Regions from separate parts of the Comamonas serinivorans genome, predicted to be linked through region 1. Evidence: predicted binding sites of a transcription regulator. Region 1 holds the regulator's gene; each other region holds the start of a gene.

The links. Region 1 encodes LexA, which represses DNA repair genes until DNA is damaged. Its sites were predicted from a motif close to ACTGTATNNNNATACAGT; they were not measured.
Region 2: the regulator LexA is predicted to act here: its motif matches at 4,472-4,489, upstream of CCO03_RS16035 (VRR-NUC domain-containing protein).
Region 3: the regulator LexA is predicted to act here: its motif matches at 4,139-4,156, upstream of CCO03_RS09775 (DNA topoisomerase IV subunit B).

The regions. Positions count from the first base shown of each region.
Region 1 is NZ_CP021455.1:1,953,593-1,959,765, forward strand. Features, by position in the region: gene aceF (dihydrolipoyllysine-residue acetyltransferase) at 1-1,462, shown strand, start outside; gene CCO03_RS08265 (hypothetical protein) at 2,016-2,198, shown strand; gene CCO03_RS08270 (hypothetical protein) at 2,423-2,893, opposite strand; gene lexA (transcriptional repressor LexA) at 3,029-3,691, opposite strand; gene CCO03_RS08280 (asparaginase) at 3,777-4,784, shown strand; gene CCO03_RS08285 (zinc ribbon domain-containing protein) at 4,979-5,737, opposite strand; gene trhP (prephenate-dependent tRNA uridine(34) hydroxylase TrhP) at 5,885-6,173, opposite strand, start outside.
Region 2 is NZ_CP021455.1:3,757,992-3,764,164, reverse strand. Features, by position in the region: gene CCO03_RS16040 (ATP-dependent DNA helicase) at 1-2,389, opposite strand, end outside; gene CCO03_RS16035 (VRR-NUC domain-containing protein) at 2,386-4,446, opposite strand; gene CCO03_RS16030 (carbonic anhydrase) at 4,921-5,436, shown strand; gene CCO03_RS16025 (NADPH-dependent FMN reductase) at 5,889-6,173, shown strand, end outside.
Region 3 is NZ_CP021455.1:2,283,266-2,289,438, forward strand. Features, by position in the region: gene CCO03_RS09755 (transglycosylase SLT domain-containing protein) at 1-1,409, opposite strand, end outside; gene gloB (hydroxyacylglutathione hydrolase) at 1,487-2,281, opposite strand; gene CCO03_RS09765 (class I SAM-dependent methyltransferase) at 2,412-3,368, shown strand; gene rnhA (ribonuclease HI) at 3,537-3,980, shown strand; gene CCO03_RS09775 (DNA topoisomerase IV subunit B) at 4,188-6,173, shown strand, end outside.

The sequences.
Region 1 (6,173 bases):
GATCCTCACGCTGGAGGTCCAGGGTGATGCGGCCCCGGCGCCCACACCCGCGCCTGCACCGGCCTCAGCCTCCGCACCCGCTCAGGCTGCGCCGGCCGCCGCCGAGCCTGCCCCGGCGCCGGCGGGTCAGGCTGGCCCGGTGGAGGTGCGTGTGCCCGACATCGGCGACTTCAAGGATGTCGCGGTGATCGAGGTGCTGGTCAAGCCCGGCGACAGCGTGCAGGCCGAGCAATCGCTGATCACCGTGGAATCGGACAAGGCGTCGATGGAAATCCCTTCGTCGGGGGCCGGCGTGATCGAGTCGCTGAGCGTGAAGGTGGGCGACGTCATCAACCAGGGTGATCTGATCGCGGTGCTCAAAGGGGCCGCGCCTGCGGCCTCGGGAGCACCTGTGGCCGCTGCACCCGCGGCCTCCGCGCCGCCTCCGGCCCAGTCGCCCACGTCGGCGCCTGCGCCCGCTGCTGCAACAGCCCATGCGCCGGCGCCGAGTGCAGCACCTGCGGCCCACGACCCCACGCGTTCGCCGGTGGGCCTGCCGTATGCCTCGCCCTCGGTGCGCAAGTACGCCCGCCTGCTGGGCGTGCCGCTCGACGAGGTCAAGGGGTCGGGCAACAAAGGCCGCATCCTCGAGGCCGATGTGCAGGCCTTCACCAAGTCCGTGATGGCCGGTGCCACCCAGACCAAGGCCCAGGTTGCCAAGGCGCCTGCCGGTGGCGGCGACGGCGCTGCATTGGGCCTGTTGCCCTGGCCCAAGGTCGATTTTGCGAAGTTCGGCCCGGTCGAGCGCAAAGACCTGTCGCGCATCAAGAAGATCAGCGGGGCCAACCTGCACCGCAACTGGGTGATGATTCCGCACGTCACCAACAACGACCTGGCCGACATCACCGAGCTCGAAGCCTTCCGCGTCTCGACCAACAAGGAGAACGAGAAGAGCGGCGTCAAGGTGACCATGCTGGCCTTCGTCATCAAGGCCGTGGTGGCTGCGCTCAAGAAACACCCGGAGTTCAATGCCTCGCTCGATGGCGACGCCTTGGTCTACAAGCAATACTTCAACATCGGCTTTGCCGCTGACACGCCCAATGGCCTGGTGGTGCCGGTGCTCAAGGACGCCGACAAGAAGGGCATCATCCAGATCAGCGCCGAGATGGGCGAGCTGGCCAAGAAAGCACGCGATGGCAAGCTGGGCGCCGCCGACATGCAGGGCGGTTGCTTCTCGATCTCGTCGCTGGGGGGCATCGGGGGCACGCACTTCACGCCCATCGTCAATGCACCTGAGGTCGCCATCCTGGGCCTGTCCAAGAGCAGCATGCAGCCCGTGTGGGACGGCAAGGCCTTCGTGCCGCGCCTGATGCTGCCCCTGTCGCTGTCGTACGACCACCGCGTCATCGACGGTGCCGCCGCCGCACGCTTCAACGCTTACCTGGGCCAGCTGCTGGCCGACTACCGCCGCATCGTGCTGTGAACGGCGCGACCGTGCGCGGCGAAGCGCCCAGCCGCCAGACTTGAGGCCAGGCACAGGGGCATACCTCACGGCCAACCCCTCAGGCCTGCGCGCACACCCTCGCGGCGGCCCCTCATCCGGCAGTCGTGCCTGGCCGCCGGCTGGAAATCGGCTTGCGCGTCCGTTTCTCCGGCCAAGTTGCACACCATGGTGCAGCCTGTTGACCAGGGATGCTGCATCTCAAGGCGTGGAGTATCGGTTTGTGGTTGATGAATAGACATCGAGCATGGCTGGATACCCTTCATTCTGCAAGCAACTGCGGGTTGGCAACCGATGGCACGCAGTCGTGACCCCGACGCATGGACCGAAGTACCGAGCCCAACCCTCGACCTACAACCTTTTGCAGTCGCACTGCTGAACATCACGCGTGGTGCGGGTGGTAATAGACGATGCCGCCACACAAAGCGCGTCGTCCGTCGTGGGTGTGGATGAGGCCAATGGCACTGCTCAACCAGGGCAGTGTGGTGGTGAACCTGCGCCCGCAGGGCGTGCTGGGTGACACGCAGGCAACCTCATGAGCCGCCTGCGCGAAGCCGTGGGCCAGCAGGTGGCAGGGGGCAGCATCTACCAGCAGCCCACGCGGGACCTGACGGTGGACAGCGAACCTGCCCCCCCCGAGTACCGTTTTGAAATTGAGGGTGTCAATACGGCAGAGGTGAATACCTGGGCCAAGAAAATGGTGGAGCTGCTGGGGTAGGCGCACCGAGGTGCGCCTGGGCGTTTCGGCCAGCACCATCGACGGGCGATGCCGCCAGCTTGCGGACGATGCCCATGTCGCGCCTGGCCTGGACACCGCGGTGAACCTGGTCGCCTCGACCCTCATGAACGGTGCCTGGGTCAACTTGGCAAGCTGACTAGCTCGACCAGCGTCACGGCCGACGGCCAGTGACCGCCCCGATGCAGGGGCGGCTCCTGAGCGAGTCAGGACTCCATGGCGGCGAGGCGCTCGAGTTCGTCGCACACGTCGCTCAAGCGACCCGACAGGCGCAGGCGCACCAGGCCCTGGCTGCCGTCTCCGTCCACCCAACGGATGGAGCGGAGCAGGGCTTTGGGGGTGTCACCTGCTGAGGGGCGGGGTGGCTCCGCATCCAACCCGGGTGGCATGGCGGCCGCAGCCGGCACGCTGTGCGCAGGGTTTTGCCACGCCTGCAGCGTGAGTGCGTCGTTGCGTTGCGTGAGCGTGCGCACCCCTTGTTGCATGCGGTGGGCCATGCGCGGCATGGCCTGAGAGCACAGGCGCATGCCTTGCGCCAGTTGCCGGCTGGGGCCATGCAGGCGGGCCGAGAGTTGGCTCAGGCCCGAGACGGCCTGTTCCAGCCAGATGCCAGCGTGGGCCAGGGCGTGCTGCGAACGAGCGGGGTGTGTTGTCCAAACAGTGTCATCAGCCTTCATCGGGAACCTCGTGAAACTGACGGCAGGATTGACCAGGGATCTCGCCACACAGGGTTGCATGGGCACAGGAGTGCCCCGCCGTGGCCCGGAGCCCCAGCGTCTTGCCACGCCTGCCACCTTGTGGCGAGCGGAAAACTACAAACTGATGGCGTTGCGAATGAGGCCGACCGCGCGCCCTTCGATCTCGAAGGGCTCGCCCGCGTGCACCACGATGGTGGCGTAGTCGGGGTTCTCGGCATGCAACTCGATGACGTCGTGGTTGCGGTGAAACCGCTTGACGGTGACCTCTTCGCCCAGTCGGGCGACGATGATTTGCCCGTTGCGGGCTTCGCGCGTGGCGCTGACGGCGAGCAGGTCACCATCGAGGATGCCGGCATCGCGCATGGACATGCCGCGCACGCGCAGCAGGTAGTCGGGCTTTTGGGCGAACAGGCTGGATTCGACCACGTAGGTCTGATCGACGTGCTCTTGCGCCAGGATGGGCGAGCCCGCCGCCACGCGGCCCACCAGCGGCAGCGACAGCTGGTTCAGGCCGGGCAGGGTGGCTTGGCGCACATCTTTGCCGCTGCTGCCGGTCCAGTTCTTGAGCCGGATGCCGCGCGAGGTGCCACTGACCAGCTCGATCACGCCTTTGCGGGCCAGGGCCTGCAGGTGCTCTTCCGCGGCGTTGGCCGATTTGAACCCCAGCGCAGCCGCAATTTCGGCGCGTGTGGGTGGCGCACCGGTGCGTGCGATGTTGTTGCGCACGAGTTCGAGGACCTGTTGCTGACGGGTGGTGAGCTTGGGCGTGCTGGGCATGCGTAGACTCCGGTCGGGTTGGCATTCAGAGGAATGCTACTGGTTGTTCATACAGTGCATGTATTTTTATCCAGTTTTCTGAACGATGCAAGAGCCAGCAACAAAAATCGTGGTGTTGGGCACGGGTGGCACGATTGCCGGCCTGCAGACCGCCGGTCCACCGGGCACGTATCGGGCTGGCGCCTTGCCCTTGGCCCAGCTGTTGCCCGAAGGCGCCGACCTGGAGCGCGTCGATGTGGCGCACATCGACAGCAAGGACATGGACCTGGCGGTGTGGCGGCAGCTGACGGTGCAGGTGGCGCAGGCCCTGGGGCGTGATGAGGTGGCCGGCGTGGTCATCACGCATGGCAGCGACACCCTGGAGGACACGGCCTGGTTGCTACACAGCCTGTTCGCATCTTCGGGCAAGCCCGTGGTGTTGACCTGTGCGATGCGGCCCGCCGATCACCCCGCGCCCGACGGGCCGGGCAACTGGCGTGACGCGCTGGCCGTGGCGCGCGACGGCGGGGCGGGGCACCGCGGGGTGTTGGTGGTGTGCGCCGGGCAGGTGCACGGGGCCCGCGGGGTGCGCAAGCAGCATGGCTGGGCCGTGGACGCCTTTGGCTCAGGCCAGGCCGGCGCCTTGGGCGCCGTGAACAACGGCCAGGTGCATTGGTTTCGTGAGCCGATCCGGCCCGCGGTGGATTCTGGCTTGAACGAGGCTTCTGCTGTCGGTGAGTCGCTGTGGCGCACGCTGCTGTCGCCGCCGTGGCCTGAGCAGCTGCGCACGCAGGTCCACCAAGCGCTGCTGAGGCGGGACTGGCCCTGGGTGGCGGTGGTGCACAGCGCTGCCCTGGCCGATGCGCGCAGCCTGCGGGCGTTGGTCGACGCGGGTGTGCAAGGCCTGGTGGTTGCCGGCACCGGGTCTGGCACGGTGCATCGCGATTGGCTGCCGGTGCTGGCGAGCTTGCCTGAGTCCGTGCCCTGGGTGCTGTGCAGTGCCTGCGAGATGGCGGGCATGCCCTTGACCGAACAGGCCGGGTGGTCGGCCCTGGACCTGACGCCGCGCAAGGCGCGCATCAGCCTGGCCTTGATGCAGCTGGCCCTGGGCTGAGGCAGCGCCGGCCTCGATGGGGCCGGCCCGCCGCGTCCGGCGCCAAGCCCATGGCGTAGGTTGCTTGATCGAGGAATTGCGGCGGTTGGCCGTCGGTCGGGTCAGGTTGCTAGGAGTAGCGACTTGTCGCCGATTTCACATGATCGGCAATGGCTGGATACTGCTTTGGGTGATCAGCCGCCATCACTGCGCGATCAACCACCGCCGCTGCCGCGGCGCAGGGCATCCTGCTGCTCGCGCATGCGCCTGCACTGCGGGTGGCTGCTGTTCGCGGAACATTGGCTTTGCATGCAGGCGGCCCGCGCCAGAAACGCTTGTCCCTGGCAGGCTTGCTCGGGCGATGGTCTGGGTGGCGGAGCGGGCGTGGGGTCCGCAGCGGCAACAGGGGGGGGCGCTTCAGCCACGCGCGGTGCCGGTGGGGGCTCTGGGCGCTGCGGTTTGACCTCTTTGGGTTTGGCCTTGGGTTTGGGGGCGGGCGCAGGCTTGACCGGGGAAGGATGGCTGGCAGCGGCTGCGGCGACCGGTGCCGACGCGAGGGACGGTGGCGCCGTCGCCACGGGCACGTAGCTCGGAAACTCGGCCAATGCGGGCGCGGGCGGCGTGGCGGCTGCCTCCCGCACGCTCACCGCATCGGGCAGCGCCGCACTCGCCGTGGGCGTGTGGGGCTGGAAGCTGCCGGTCGCCTGCTGGGCCGAGGTCTGGCGTGCCGCGTCTTCGGTGAAATACCACCAGGCGCAACCCAGCGCCAACACGCCGACGACCAGGGCTGCGGATGCGGGCCGCAGCAGGCCGGTTCGGGGTGTGTGGACGTCGATGCGACGGCGGCGGCGACGCTTGCGGGCGGGCAGCAGCTCGCCCGTGTTCAGGTCGACCATCAGCTTGGCGCAGGAGCTGCAGAACTTGGCGTTGCCGCGGTTCTCTGCTGCGCAATGGGGGCAAACAATGCTGGACATGCTCAGCCCACGCTCCTGCTGTGCACCGTGCGACGGCTTGGGGAGGCGTGGGAGCCAGAATTATTCCGCAAAAATGTCTCACTGTGTAACCAGTGTGAAAGTTTGCGATGAGAGGCAGGTGGGTGCGCCGGGCGGCGCACCGCACGGTCACGGCGTGGGCTGCAGCAAGCGAGCAATCAAGGCCCCTTGAGTGGGGCCGGGGATGGGCAACCAGACGCGGTGCGGGTTGCCGGGGGCGACGTCCACCGACTGGCCGTCGGCGTTGTGCATCTCGGTGATGGTCAAGGTGCGGTTGCCGCTGGGGTGGATGACCTCGATGGTGTCGCCCACGGCAAAGCGGTTCTTGGCCTCGATCTCGACCCAGCCATCATCGCGCGCGCTGCGCACTTCGCCGACAAAGTGGCTGCGCTGCAGCACGCTGTGGCCGGTTTCGTAA
Region 2 (6,173 bases), 1.8 Mb from region 1:
CGTAGCGGTCGTCGATGAGGTGGATGGTGCCGCGGTCGTCCTCGCTGCGGATCACGCGGCCCGCCGCCTGCACCACCTTGCGCAGGCCGGGGTAGAGGTAGGTGTAGTCGTCGCCCTGGCGTGCGCCGAAGCGCTGGGCCAGCACGCGCCGCATCGCGTCGTTGACGGGCCCCAGCTGCGGCAAGCCCAGCGTGGCCACGAAGGCCCCGATGAGCCGGCGGCCGGGCAGGTCCACCCCTTCGGCAAACACGCCGCCCAGCACCACCAGGCCGACGACGCGGCTGGTCTCGGTGAAGCCGGCCAGGAAGGCCTCGCGGCCGGCTGCGTCCATGGCCGGGGTCTGCAGGCACAGCGGCAGCGCGGGGTGGCGCTCGCGCAGGCGTTCGGCCACGCGCTGCAGGTAGTCGAAGCTGCTGAAAAAGCACAGGTAGTTGCCCGGTGCACGGGCGTGCTGCTGCGCCACGAGGTCGGCGATGGGGGTGAGCGATTGCGCGCGATCGGCCCAGCGCGTCGAGACCTCGCGCACCACGTGCACCTGCAGCTGGTCGGCCGCGAAGGGCGTGTCGATGTCGACCTGCGCCGTGGTCGGCGGCAGGCCCAGCAGGTCGCGGTAGAAGGCCGGCGGGTTCAGCGTGCCCGAGAACAGCACCGTGGCTTGCGCGCTGGCGTGCCGGGGCGCCAGGTGCGGCGCGGGGATGACGTTGCGGATGCCGAGCACGGCGCTGGCGCGGGCGTGCGGCCGATCGGTAGCGCGCGCGGGCAGGCGGGCGATGTCGAACAGCGCGTGGGGGCCGAACTGCTCGGCAAGCTGCAGCAGCTGCAGGGCCTCGAAATGCAGGGCCAGCAGGTCCTCGCCCAGCGCCTGAAGGCCTGCATCCTGGGCCTGGCCAACGGCCTGGGTGACGCGCTGCAGCGCCGTCAGCAGCGTGGGCGGCACGGCGTCCAGCACGGCGTAGTCGGCGGTCTGCGTGCTGGCCAGGGCCGTGCAGCAGCGCCGCAGGCGGTCCAGCGCCGTCCGCACCGGGCCGGTGGCCTGCTGGCGGGCGGCGGCCAGCGTGAAGGGCGACAGCTCGGCGCTGTACATGCGGCGCGCGCGGTCGACCAGGTTGTGCGCCTCGTCCACCAGCACGCCGACCCGCCAGCCTTGCTCGCGCGTGAGCGCGTGCAGCAGGGCGCTGCTGTCGTAGTAGTGGTTGTAGTCGCCGACGACGACGTCGCTCCAGCGCACCAGCTCCTGGGCCAAGTAATAGGGGCAGATGCCGTGCGCCAGGGCCAGGGTGCGCACGCTGGCCGGGTGCCAGTCGGCCAGGGCCGGCGCGGCGGCGCGTGCGGCCGGCAGCCGGTCGAAAAAGCCCCGCGCCAGCGGGCACGACTCGCCATGGCAGGCCTTGTCGGGGTGCTCGCAGGCCTTGTCACGCGCCAGCAGGGCGAGCACGCGCAGGCGGGGCGCAGCGGGCGCGAGGGGTGGGTCGTCAGCGGGGCAGGCCGCTGCGTCCGGCGCGGCATCGGGCGCGGCATCGGATGGTGTGGCGGATGCCGCATCGGACGACACGGTGGCACAGGCGGGCGACGGCGCGGGCTCGTTCGTCCAGGGCGGTGGTTGCAGCTGGGCCAGCGCGCGCAGCGCCACGCCCTGGCCCGTGCCTTTGGCGGTCAGGAAGAACAGCTTGTCCAGCCCTTGATGCGCCATGGCCTTGAGCATGGGGAACACCGTGCCCAGCGTCTTGCCGATGCCGGTGGGCGCCTGGGCCATGAGGCATGCCCCGTTGCCCGTTTGTGCACCCTGGCGCGCAGCGCGATACACCGCCACGGACAGCTCGCGTTGCCCGCTGCGGAAGTCGCCGTGCGGAAAGGCCAGACCGGCCATGGCGGCGTCGCGGCCCAGCCGGTGCGCGGCCTCGGCGCGGGCCCAGCTCAGGTAGCGCTGGCACAGCTGGTCGAAGTGCGCCTGCAGCTCGGCGGCGGTGCAGTCTTCGGTGAGCACCGTTTTTGCATCGGTGTCGACGTTGACGTAGACCAGCGCCACACGCAGCCGCGTCAGCCCTCGCGCCTGGCAGAGCAGGTGGCCATAGGTGCGGGCCTGGGCCTGATGCAGGGCGCGGTGGTGGTCACGTACGCCGTCCAGCTGGCCGCGGTAGGTCTTGATCTCTTCCAGCTGCCCCGCCTCGGGGTCGAAGCCGTCGGCGCGGCCCCGCACCTGCAGCGCGTCCTGGTACAGACCGGACAGGGTGACCTCGGTTTCGTAGCCGGGCGCGCGGCGCGAGCGCACCCGCGCGTGGCCGGCCATGCCCTCCAGCGCCGAGGGCGCGGGCGTGAAGCGCAGGTCGAGGTCGCCCGATCGCGCGGCGAACTCGCACAGCGCGCGCACGGCCACGGTCGCCGGGTTCATGGCAGGGCCTCGCGCCGGGCTGCGGGTGTGGTGACGGCCGTGGCGATGCGGGCCCGGCGTGTTGCAGGGCTGGGGGGCGCCGAAGCCGCAACGCCTGGCGTGGGCGGCAGCGGCGATGGCGGCAGCGCTGGTGCCCTTGACGACAAGGGCCAGGGCGCGTCGGCCCAGGCGGCATTGAGGTGCTCGTTCCCGGCCTCATCCCGGCCGCGCGGCGCAGCCTGGGTCACCTGAGGGGCGGCTTCGGCGGGGTCGCGGTCGGCGTCGTCTTCCCAACACACGTGGCAGACCTGCACGGGCAGGCCATGGGCCTCGAAATGGCGCAGCCAGCGCAGTTGGTTGTCCTGCAGCTTGTCGCCCGGGCCCTTGACCTCGACCAGGGCGTAGCGGCGCTCGGCGGGCCAGAAGCGCACCAGGTCCGGAAAGCCGGAGCGGTTGACCGTGACGTCTTGCAGCAAGCGCGTGAACACCACCTTCAGGTGCGCCGCGGGGATGCAGTGCAGCGCCAGCGCCAGCAGGTCGTCGGTCACCGCGCCCCAGTGCACGAACGGCGACTGCAGGCCCTGCTTGGCGGCATGGCGTGCGCGGATCAGCGCGGCGTGTGAACCGTCGTCCAGGGCCGCCAGGCAGCGCGCGAATTCGGACGCGCGGCGGGTCGCGAAGTCGGCGGCGCTCAGGTCGGCCGGGCCGGCTTGGAACGGGTGGAAGAACGCACCCGGCACCGGCGCAAAAATCGCCGGCCAGCACAGCAGGCCAAACAGCGCATTGAACAGCGTGTTCTCGACGTAGTGCACCGGCGCCTCGTCGCGGTGCCAGTGCCGGCAGACCACCACCTCCACAGCCTGAGGCGTGGCCGGGCGGGGCAGGCACAGCGCGATGCGGGGCGGCAGGTCGGGCCCACCTGTGCACCCGTCGGCTGGCTGCTCGGGCGCCGCTGACGCGGGCGGTGGGCCGGACGTGGCGCTGCCGCGCTGACGCGTCGGCGCAGGCAAGCGGGCCCGGTCCGCCGCGCGGCTTACCGGCAGCCCCAGCTGGCGCTGCAGGCGCGGCAGCATGCGGGCCACGCGCTGGCGTTCGGCTTCGTCTTCGGGCGCGGCCTGCGCGGCCGAGGCCAGGGCCAGCGCCGCGTTGAACTCGCCCAGGCGTTCGTGCACGCGCATGCGGCGGTGGCGGGCGCCCGGGTGGCTGCTTTGCGCGTAGGCGCGGAGCGCGAGCGGCCAGTCCTGGCGCCGTTCGCAGGCCTGGCCGACTTGCCACAAGGCCTTGGCGCGCCGGCGTTCCAGCCACACGTTGTCGCTGCCACAGGTGGCCAGGCGCTGCAGCACGGCATCGGGGTCGGCGCCATCGGCCAGGTCTTGCCGACACGCGGCCATGGTCAGGTAGCGGTCCACGTCGGCGGGCGACTGGAAGGCGCGCGAGGCGGCGTCGAAGGCCACGGTTTCGTGGCGAAAAATGCCCAGGTCGGCCAGCACAAAGGCCGACCAGTCCTGGTGCAGGTTGCCGAAGAACATCAGGCGCAGGCGCTCGCACAGCGCGTCCGTCATCAGGCGCCAGACCGGCTCGGTGGCCTGCGGGTGCCAGTCGGCGTAGGTCTGCGTGTGGTCGGCGGCCACGCCGGCCTGCGCTTGCCAGGCCTGCAGCAGCTCGGCTTTTCGCAGCCGTGCCGCGCCGCTCACGGTGCCCAGCAGCGGCAGCAGTTCGGCCTTGGTGTGCAGGGCGAACAGCTCGTCCAGCCGCATGGGGGCGTCGGCCGACAGCCAGCCCTGCCGCAGCAGCGGCGCGGCGGCGGCGCCCAGGTCGGGGATTTCGGCATAGACCAGCCGGCTGGCCCGGAACCAGGGGCCGCGCCGCATCACCAGGCGCACCAGCAGGGCCTGCGCGGACTCCGGCAGCGTGTGGAACTGCTGGATGAAGCCGTGTTCGTCGGGCTGCAGCACGTCCGCATACCGGTCGGCCAGCCAGGCCAGCGCCTGCCTGAAGTGGTGCAGGTAATAGAGCGCCTGAGACGGAGGCCGGGTGAACGGCGTCGTCGGGGCGGGGCGGGGCGGCGGCAAGCTCATGAATCGGCCCCAGCGCGCCATGAGAGCTGTGAATGCATACAGTCAATGTACACCGTCTGGCGTGGGCGCGCTGGCGGCGGTGTCGGCCGGTTCGGAGCCCGGGCTGACGCAGCAGGCTGATCCGACCCGGCGTCGCGGCTTTCAGCGTGTGGGCCGGCTCGAACGACCAGGATGGGCGAGCTGGAGCGCGGGCGATCCACCGTGGTGGCCTGCCGGTCCACGGCTTCGGCGATCTCACACCGGCCAGGGTCCCAGGGCCGCTGCACCCCAGGCCAGACAGGCCGTTGAACACCTGCCAGCTGGCCCCGACCGCATCACCCCGGGCTTTCCCTGCCCAACCGGTGTCGCCGATTGCTTTTTCAGTCGGCCTGCGGCCCAATTGAAAATGTAATACCTAAGTATTTATTGTGAATTCATGTAAATGAATCACACGCCAGAACCTCGTCCCACGCCACGCCTTGATCGGAGACCTTCATGCACGCCTGTTGCCAGCACCTGCTCTCCCGCCGCGCGCTCCTGCGCTGGACCACGCTGGCGCCCGCCGTGAGCCTGGGGCTGATGCCCCGCGCGCACGCCGCCACGACGGAGGCCCTGCTGCTCAGCTGCATGGACTTCCGCCTGATGGACGACATCGAGCGCTACATGCACGCCCGCGGGCTGCGCGAGAAGTACGACCACATCGTGCTGGCCGGGGCCTCGCTGGGGGCCGTGACGGACCGGTTTCCGGCCTGGAACAAGACCTTCTGGGACCACCTGGGCCTGGCGATTCAGCTGCACCAGATCGAACGCGTCATCGTGATCGACCACCGCGACTGCGGGGCCTACCGGATGATCGTGGGCGAGGCGCACGCCAGCAGCCGCGCCAGCGAGACCGCCGCGCATGGCGTGCAACTGCGCCGGCTGCGCGAGGCCATCGGCGAGCGCCACCGCCACCTGGCGGTCGAAACACTGCTGATGTCGCTCGACGGCAGCATCGAAGTCGTGGGCTGATCGCCGCGACGCTCGCGGCTGCCGCGTCGGCTGGCTGTGGCCCGCGAGCAGCCGCCCCGAAGCCGGACACCCGGGCGTGGCCCAGGGCCGTGCCAGCCTCACCACGCGTCGGCTTCCGGCGCACCGGCAACGCCCGGGATGCCGGCCCGCGCGCAGGGGTGTGAATGTCGGCCTCCCCCACGTTGCGCCGCGCATGCACGTCCGTGGTGTCGCTGCCCTGGTCGGCCGATTCCAGCCCCGCGATGAGCCTAGCAAGTCGGACTCGCTCATTGGTCGTCTGGCTTCCAACCCTGAGCGCTTTCGCACGATCTCCGAAGTGCTGAAGTCAGCGGTCCCCTGGCATCTGGCGGCGGCCGATGGCGGTGAACCCGGGGCTCTGCGACACTGCGGCGTTCGTGCGCCGGACCGGCCCGGCGCGGCGAACCCCGTTTCCATTCACGCAAGGAGTTTTCATGGGCAAGCCCAACATCGGTTTCGTCGTCGGCAGTGCCAGCGCATCCTCGATCAACCGCCAATTGGCTCAGGGTCTGATGAAGCTGATCGCGCCCGAGGCCAACGCCAGCCTCATCGAGATCGCTCACCTGCCGCTGTACAACCGCGACGACGACGCGGCTTATCCGGCGGTGTTCCAGGCGCTCAAGGACCAGGTGAAGGCGCAGGACGGCATCGTCTTCGTCACGCCCGAGCAAAACCGCTCCGTGCCGGCGCTGCTCAAGAACGCGCTCGACGCCGGTAGC
Region 3 (6,173 bases), 330 kb from region 1:
TCCGCAGCCAGAGCCCGGCTCACGGTGGAGCGCTGCGGCAGGTACAGCACCACGGCCTGGCCGCGTTTCAACGAGGCGCGGGGACTGAGCTGGTTCCAGCCCGCCACGGTGGAGGTCGGCAGGTCATACCGGTTGGCGATGCTGGCCAGGGTGTCGCCCTTGCGCGCCCGCACGGTGGCGCGGCGCAGCACCACCTCGGGGGCAAAGGCCACCCGGGCCTGGTCCACGACGTCGCTGGCGACCTTGAGTGCGGCGCCATCGCCGCGCGGCACCAGCAGGGTGGAACCGGCTTTGACCAGCATGCGCGGGGGCACGTTGTTGAGCGAGCGGAACTCCTCTTCGCTCATGTTGTTGGTCCGGGCGGCCTCGCTCACCGTCATGTTCGACGGTGCCACCCAGGCGGTCCAGCTGGCCAGCCGGCGGCTCTGGCGGGCCTGCAGGTTGCGCTTGAAGACCTCGGCGTTGTCCCAGGGCAGCAGGATTTCGGGCGTGCCGGCCGCGAACACGATGGGCCGGTGGATGGAGGGGTTCAGGGCCTTGAACTCGTCGACACGGATCTCGGCCAGCTCGGCGGCCGTGGCGACATCGATGTCGCTGGTGAGCCGCACGGTGTCGAAGAAGGGGTGGTTGCCGATTTCGGGCAGCGTCGCGCCGAATTTCTCCGGGCTGGCGATGATGTTTTCCAGCGCCTGCAACTTGGGCACGTACATGCGCGTTTCGTTGGGCATGCGCAGGCTGGCGTAGTCGGTGGGCTCGCCGGCGTCACGCGCGCGCTGGATGGCGCGCCCCACATTGCCTTCCCCCCAGTTGTAGGCGGCCAGGGCGAGGTGCCAGTCGCCGAACATGTTGTGAAGCTTTTGCAGGTAGTCGAGGGCGGCACGGGTGGAGGCCAGGATGTCGCGCCGGTCATCGCGGAACACGTTCTGCGTCAGGTCGAAGTACTTGCCCGTGGCCGGCATGAACTGCCACATGCCTGCCGCCTTGGCGCTCGACACGGCTTGCGGGTTGAAGGCCGATTCGACGAAGGGCAGCAGGGCCAGCTCGGTGGGCATGTTGCGCCGCTCCAGCTCTTCCACCACGTGGAAGATGTACATGCGGGAGCGCTCGGTCATGCGCAGCAGGTATTCTGGCCGCTCGGTGTACCAGTCCTCGCGACTGCGCACCAGGTCGCCTTCGAGATCGGGCATGGCAAAGCCGCGGCGGATGCGCTCCCACAGGTCGTTGGGGGCTTCCAGGCGCGCCACGCCCTGGTGGTTCAACTGACCTGCCTCCAGCGGACCCATCTCTCCCGACGCCGGCTGGCTGGCCAGGCGCGTCGACTGAGCGGGCTTGCGGCTGCTTGCATCGGCGCTGGTGCCTGAGTTGTCCAGGGTGGCGCACCCCGTGGCCAATACCGACACGGCGAGCATCAAGGCCGACAGCGGGCGACGCGGCAGGGCGGACAGGCGTGTTGTACACGCGCGGCGCAGGGGCGAAAGCGATTCGTTCATGAAAAGTTGTTCTTCCATTCGCGCAGGGCGGCAAACACCGCCACCGTGTCATTTGGGCTCGCCATGGTGTCCAGACTCGCATGGGCTTGCACGGCTTGCGCCACCGAGTCCTGGCGGGCGCGTAAAAAGGGGTTGATGGCCCGCTCCAGGGCCATGGAGCTGGGCAGGGTCGGACGCCCGGCGGCCCGCAGGGCCTCACAGTGCGCCAGGTACTCGATCGTGTCGGCGTTGCCAGGTTCCACGGCGCGCGCAAATTTCAGGTTGGACAGCGTGTACTCGTGGGCCGCGCACACCTGGGTGTCGCCCGGCAGCGCGGCCAGCTGATCCAGGGAGTCCAGCATTTGCGCGGGCGTGCCCTCGAACAGGCGGCCACAGCCGCCCGAAAACAGCGTGTCGCCGCAGAACAGCAGAGGCTTGCCGCCCACGTCGCGGCACACGTAGGCGATGTGCCCCGCCGTGTGGCCCGGCACATCCAGAACCTGCCAGTTCAGGCCCAGGGCGTCCACGGTGTCACCGGCCTGCACCGGGGTGAAGGGCTGCGGGATGCGTTCACGGGCCGGGCCCCAGACTTGCGCGCCGGTGCTGTCCCTCAGCGTGGCCACGCCGCCGGTGTGATCGCCGTGGTGGTGCGTGACTAGAATGGCCGTCAACGTGAGGTGGCGCTCAGCCAGAGCGGCCTGCACGGGGGCCGCATCCCCGGGGTCGACGACCAAGGCGTGCTGGCCATCGTCCAGCAGCCACAGGTAGTTGTCGTTGAAGGCGGGCAGGGGGGTCAGTTGAAGGTGGCGCATGGGGATCGTGATGAAGGCTGCGTCAACCCAAGCTCACCGCTCGCCTCTGCACCGGCACATGAGGCCATGTGCGATGACGGCCGGCGCGCCTTGAAACTGCTGGCAGGTAACCGTTGGGCAATCCGCTGTGATTATAAGAACCGCCGCTTCCCTCCATGATTGGTATCTGACGCCACCGGGCCAATACCTGCGGGCCTGGGAAGAGGCGCAGCTGGATCAGGCCGTGGCCGACGCCTTTGGTTACCACGCGCTGCAAATCGGGGCCGCGCGTGTGGATGGCCTGCGGGCCAACCGCATGCCGCACCGCTGGCTCGCCATCGATGCCGGCGCCGCCCCCTGTGCGGGCGAGGGGCAGCCCCCCGCGCCCCCCGATGAGCAGCTGCGCACGCCAGCGGTCGGGCCGACCACCTTGCCTGATGCAGTGGCGACCGCGGCGTGCACCGCCAGGCCATCAGCCGCAGCCGGCAACTCGGCCGAACGCGAGACATCCGCTGCGCAACTGGTGCTCGATGCCCGCGCGCTGCCGTTTTTTGAGGAAAGCCTGGACCTGGTGGTGCTGCCCCACACGCTGGAGTTCAGCCCCGATCCGCACGCCTGCCTGCGCGAGGTGGCACGTGTGCTGGTCAACGAGGGCCGTGTGGTGATCTGTGGCATCAATCCGCTGAGCCTGTGGGCGGCGCGCCAGTGGCGGGGCCATGCCTGGCGGCGGCTGGGCGGCGGCGACCTGTACCTGCCCGAGCAAGGCGAGTTCATCGCCCCCTGGCGTGTGGCGGACTGGTTGCGCCTGTTGGGCTTTGCCGTGGGGCCGGTGCAATACGGCTGTCACCGCGCGGCCACGCGCAGTGCCAGCTGGCTGGCCCGCCTGGCCTGGATGGACCGCTGGGGCGAGCGCCTGTGGCCGGTGCTGGGGGCGGCCTACTGCGTGACGGCCATCAAGCGCAGCGCGGGCCCGACCTTGATCGGCAAGCCCTGGAAGGCGCTGGCCGCCAAGGGCGAGGCGGCCGTGGTGGCGCAGCGCACGCCCAGCGCACCGCGCGTGGCGCCGGCGCCCGGGCCGGCGCCTGCCACGGCCCGCACCCCGCCTTGATGCCTGGTGCGGTCGGGCGCAGGTCCGTGCGTCGCCAACTGCGCCACAATCGGCCGCTTTGCATCGGCGGCGCGGGGAGCGTCCGTCGATGCAGTGGCCATCAATTTCTTGAAACATGATTGTGTGGCTTCCATTGAATAGCATGAGGTAACGGCTTTGACTGCAAAAATGGATTCGGTGGTGATCTACACCGATGGCGCCTGCAAGGGCAACCCGGGCCCTGGCGGCTGGGGGGTGGTGTTGCGATCGGGGCCTTTCACCAAAGAGTTGTTTGGCGGCGAGGCCAACACCACCAACAACCGCATGGAGATGCAGGCCGTGATCGAGGCGCTGGCGGCCCTCAAGCGGCCTTGCCAGGTCAACCTCTACCTGGACAGCCAATACGTGCGCCAGGGCATCACCGAATGGGTGCGGGGCTGGAAGGCCAAGGGTTGGCGCACATCCACAGGCCAGCCGGTCAAGAACGTGGACCTGTGGCAGCGGCTGGACCAGCTCGTGTCCACCGGGCCGCACCAGATCACCTGGCACTGGGTCAAGGGCCACGCGGGCGACGAAGGCAACGAGCGCGCCGATGCCTTGGCGAACAAGGGCGTGGCCCTGGTTCGGGGTTGATGGATTTGGGCAGTATCATGCCATCGCCGTTTCATTTGAAACGAGAAATGACCAATACTGCCCTTCATTGGCTTGATGACGCCATCGAGGACGCATGGCCCTGCGAGGTGTTCACCCGGCGCCTTCTGCCGCCAGGGCCTGCTCAGGCCAGGCCCTCATCTGTATAAATACACAGGCATTGGCTGCTTGCCACGCTAAAATTGCCCCATGGTCAGCAACACGCAATCGATATCTCAGCCCGCCGCCACGAGCTATGGCGAGGGCTCCATCCGCGTTCTGAAGGGGCTGGAGCCCGTCAAGCAGCGGCCGGGGATGTACACGCGCACCGACAACCCGTTGCACATCATCCAGGAGGTGATCGACAACGCGGCCGATGAGGCGCTGGCCGGGTTTGGCAAGAAGATCAAGGTCACGCTGCACGCCGACGGGTCGGTCAGTGTGGAGGACGACGGGCGCGGCATCCCCTTTGGCCTGCACCCCGAAGAGCAGGCCCCCGTGGTCGAGCTGGTGTTCACGCGGCTGCATGCGGGCGGCAAGTTCGACAAAGGCCAGGGCGGGGCCTACAGCTTTTCGGGTGGCTTGCATGGCGTGGGCGTGTCGGTGACGAATGCCTTGTCCACACGGCTCGAGGTCGTGTCGCACCGCGAAGGTAAGCGGGCCGCCATCGTCTTTGCCGGCGGCGATGTGACCGAGCCGCTGGTGGTGCGGGCGCTGGAGGCTGGCGAGCGCAAGCAAGGCACCACCGTACGCGCCTACCCCGATGGCAAATACTTCGAGAGCAGCCAATACCCCATGCACGAGCTGCGCCACCTGCTGCGCAGCAAGGCGGTGCTCATGCCCGGCGTGTCGGTCACGCTGACGGACGAGAAAAGCCGCGACACCCAAACCTGGCAGTACAAGGGCGGCCTGCGCGACTACCTGATGCAGGAGCTGGCCAGCGACCCCGTGATCCCGGTGTTCGAGGGCAGCGGCTTTGCCGGCAAGAAGGACGACAACTTCGCCGAAGGCGAGGGCGCGGCCTGGTGCGTCGCCTTCACCGAAGACGGCGCCAACGTGCGCGAGAGCTACGTCAACCTGATCCCCACCACCGCCGGGGGCACCCACGACAGCGGCTTGCGCGACGGGCTGTTCCAGGCCGTGAAGAGCTTCATCGAGCTGCACAGCCTGCTGCCCAAGGGCGTGAAGCTGATGCCCGAGGACGTGTTCGCGCGGGCGAGCTACGTGCTGTCGGCCAAGGTGCTCGATCCGCAGTTCCAGGGCCAGATCAAGGAACGCCTGAACTCGCGCGACGCCGTGCGTCTGGTGTCCAGCTATGTGAAGCCGGCGCTCGAGCTGTGGCTGAACGAGCACGTCGAATGGGGCAAGAAGCTGGCGGAGCTGGCCATCAAGGCGGCGCAGACGCGCCAGCGGGCCGGCCAGAAGGTGGAAAAACGCAAAGGCAGCGGCGTGGCCGTGCTGCCGGGCAAGCTGACCGACTGCGAAAGCCGGGACATCGCGCTCAATGAGGTGTTCCTGGTCGAGGGCGACTCGGCCGGCGGCAGCGCCAAGATGGGGCGCGACAAGGAAACCCAGGCCGTGTTGCCGCTGCGCGGCAAGGTGCTGAACACCTGGGAGGTCGACCGCGACCGCCTGTTCGCCAACAACGAGATCCACGACATCTCGGTGGCCATCGGTGTCGATCCCCATGGCCCGCAGGACGAACCCGACCTGAGCGGGTTGCGCTACGGCAAGATCTGCATCCTTTCCGACGCGGACGTCGACGGCTCGCACATCCAGGTGCTGCTGCTGACGCTGTTCTTCCGCCACTTCCCCAAGCTGATCGAGGCCGGCCACATCCACGTGGCGCGCCCACCGTTGTTCCGCCTGAATGCGCCCGCGCGTGGCAAAAAGCCCGCGAGCAAGCAGTACGCGCTCGATGAGCGGGAGCTGGCGGCCATGATCGACAAGCTGCGCAAGGACGGCGTGCGCGAGGGCGCCTGGAGCGTGAGCCGCTTTAAGGGCCTGGGCGAAATGAACGCAGAGCAATTGTGGGAAACCACGCTGAATCCCGACACGCGCCGGCTGATGCCGGTCCAATTGGGCGCCATGGACGCGTTGCAGACCACGTCGCTGATGACGCAGCTCATGGGCAAGGGCGAGGCTTCGGCCCGGCGCGAGCTGATGGAGCTGCATGGCGATTCGGTCGAGGTGGAC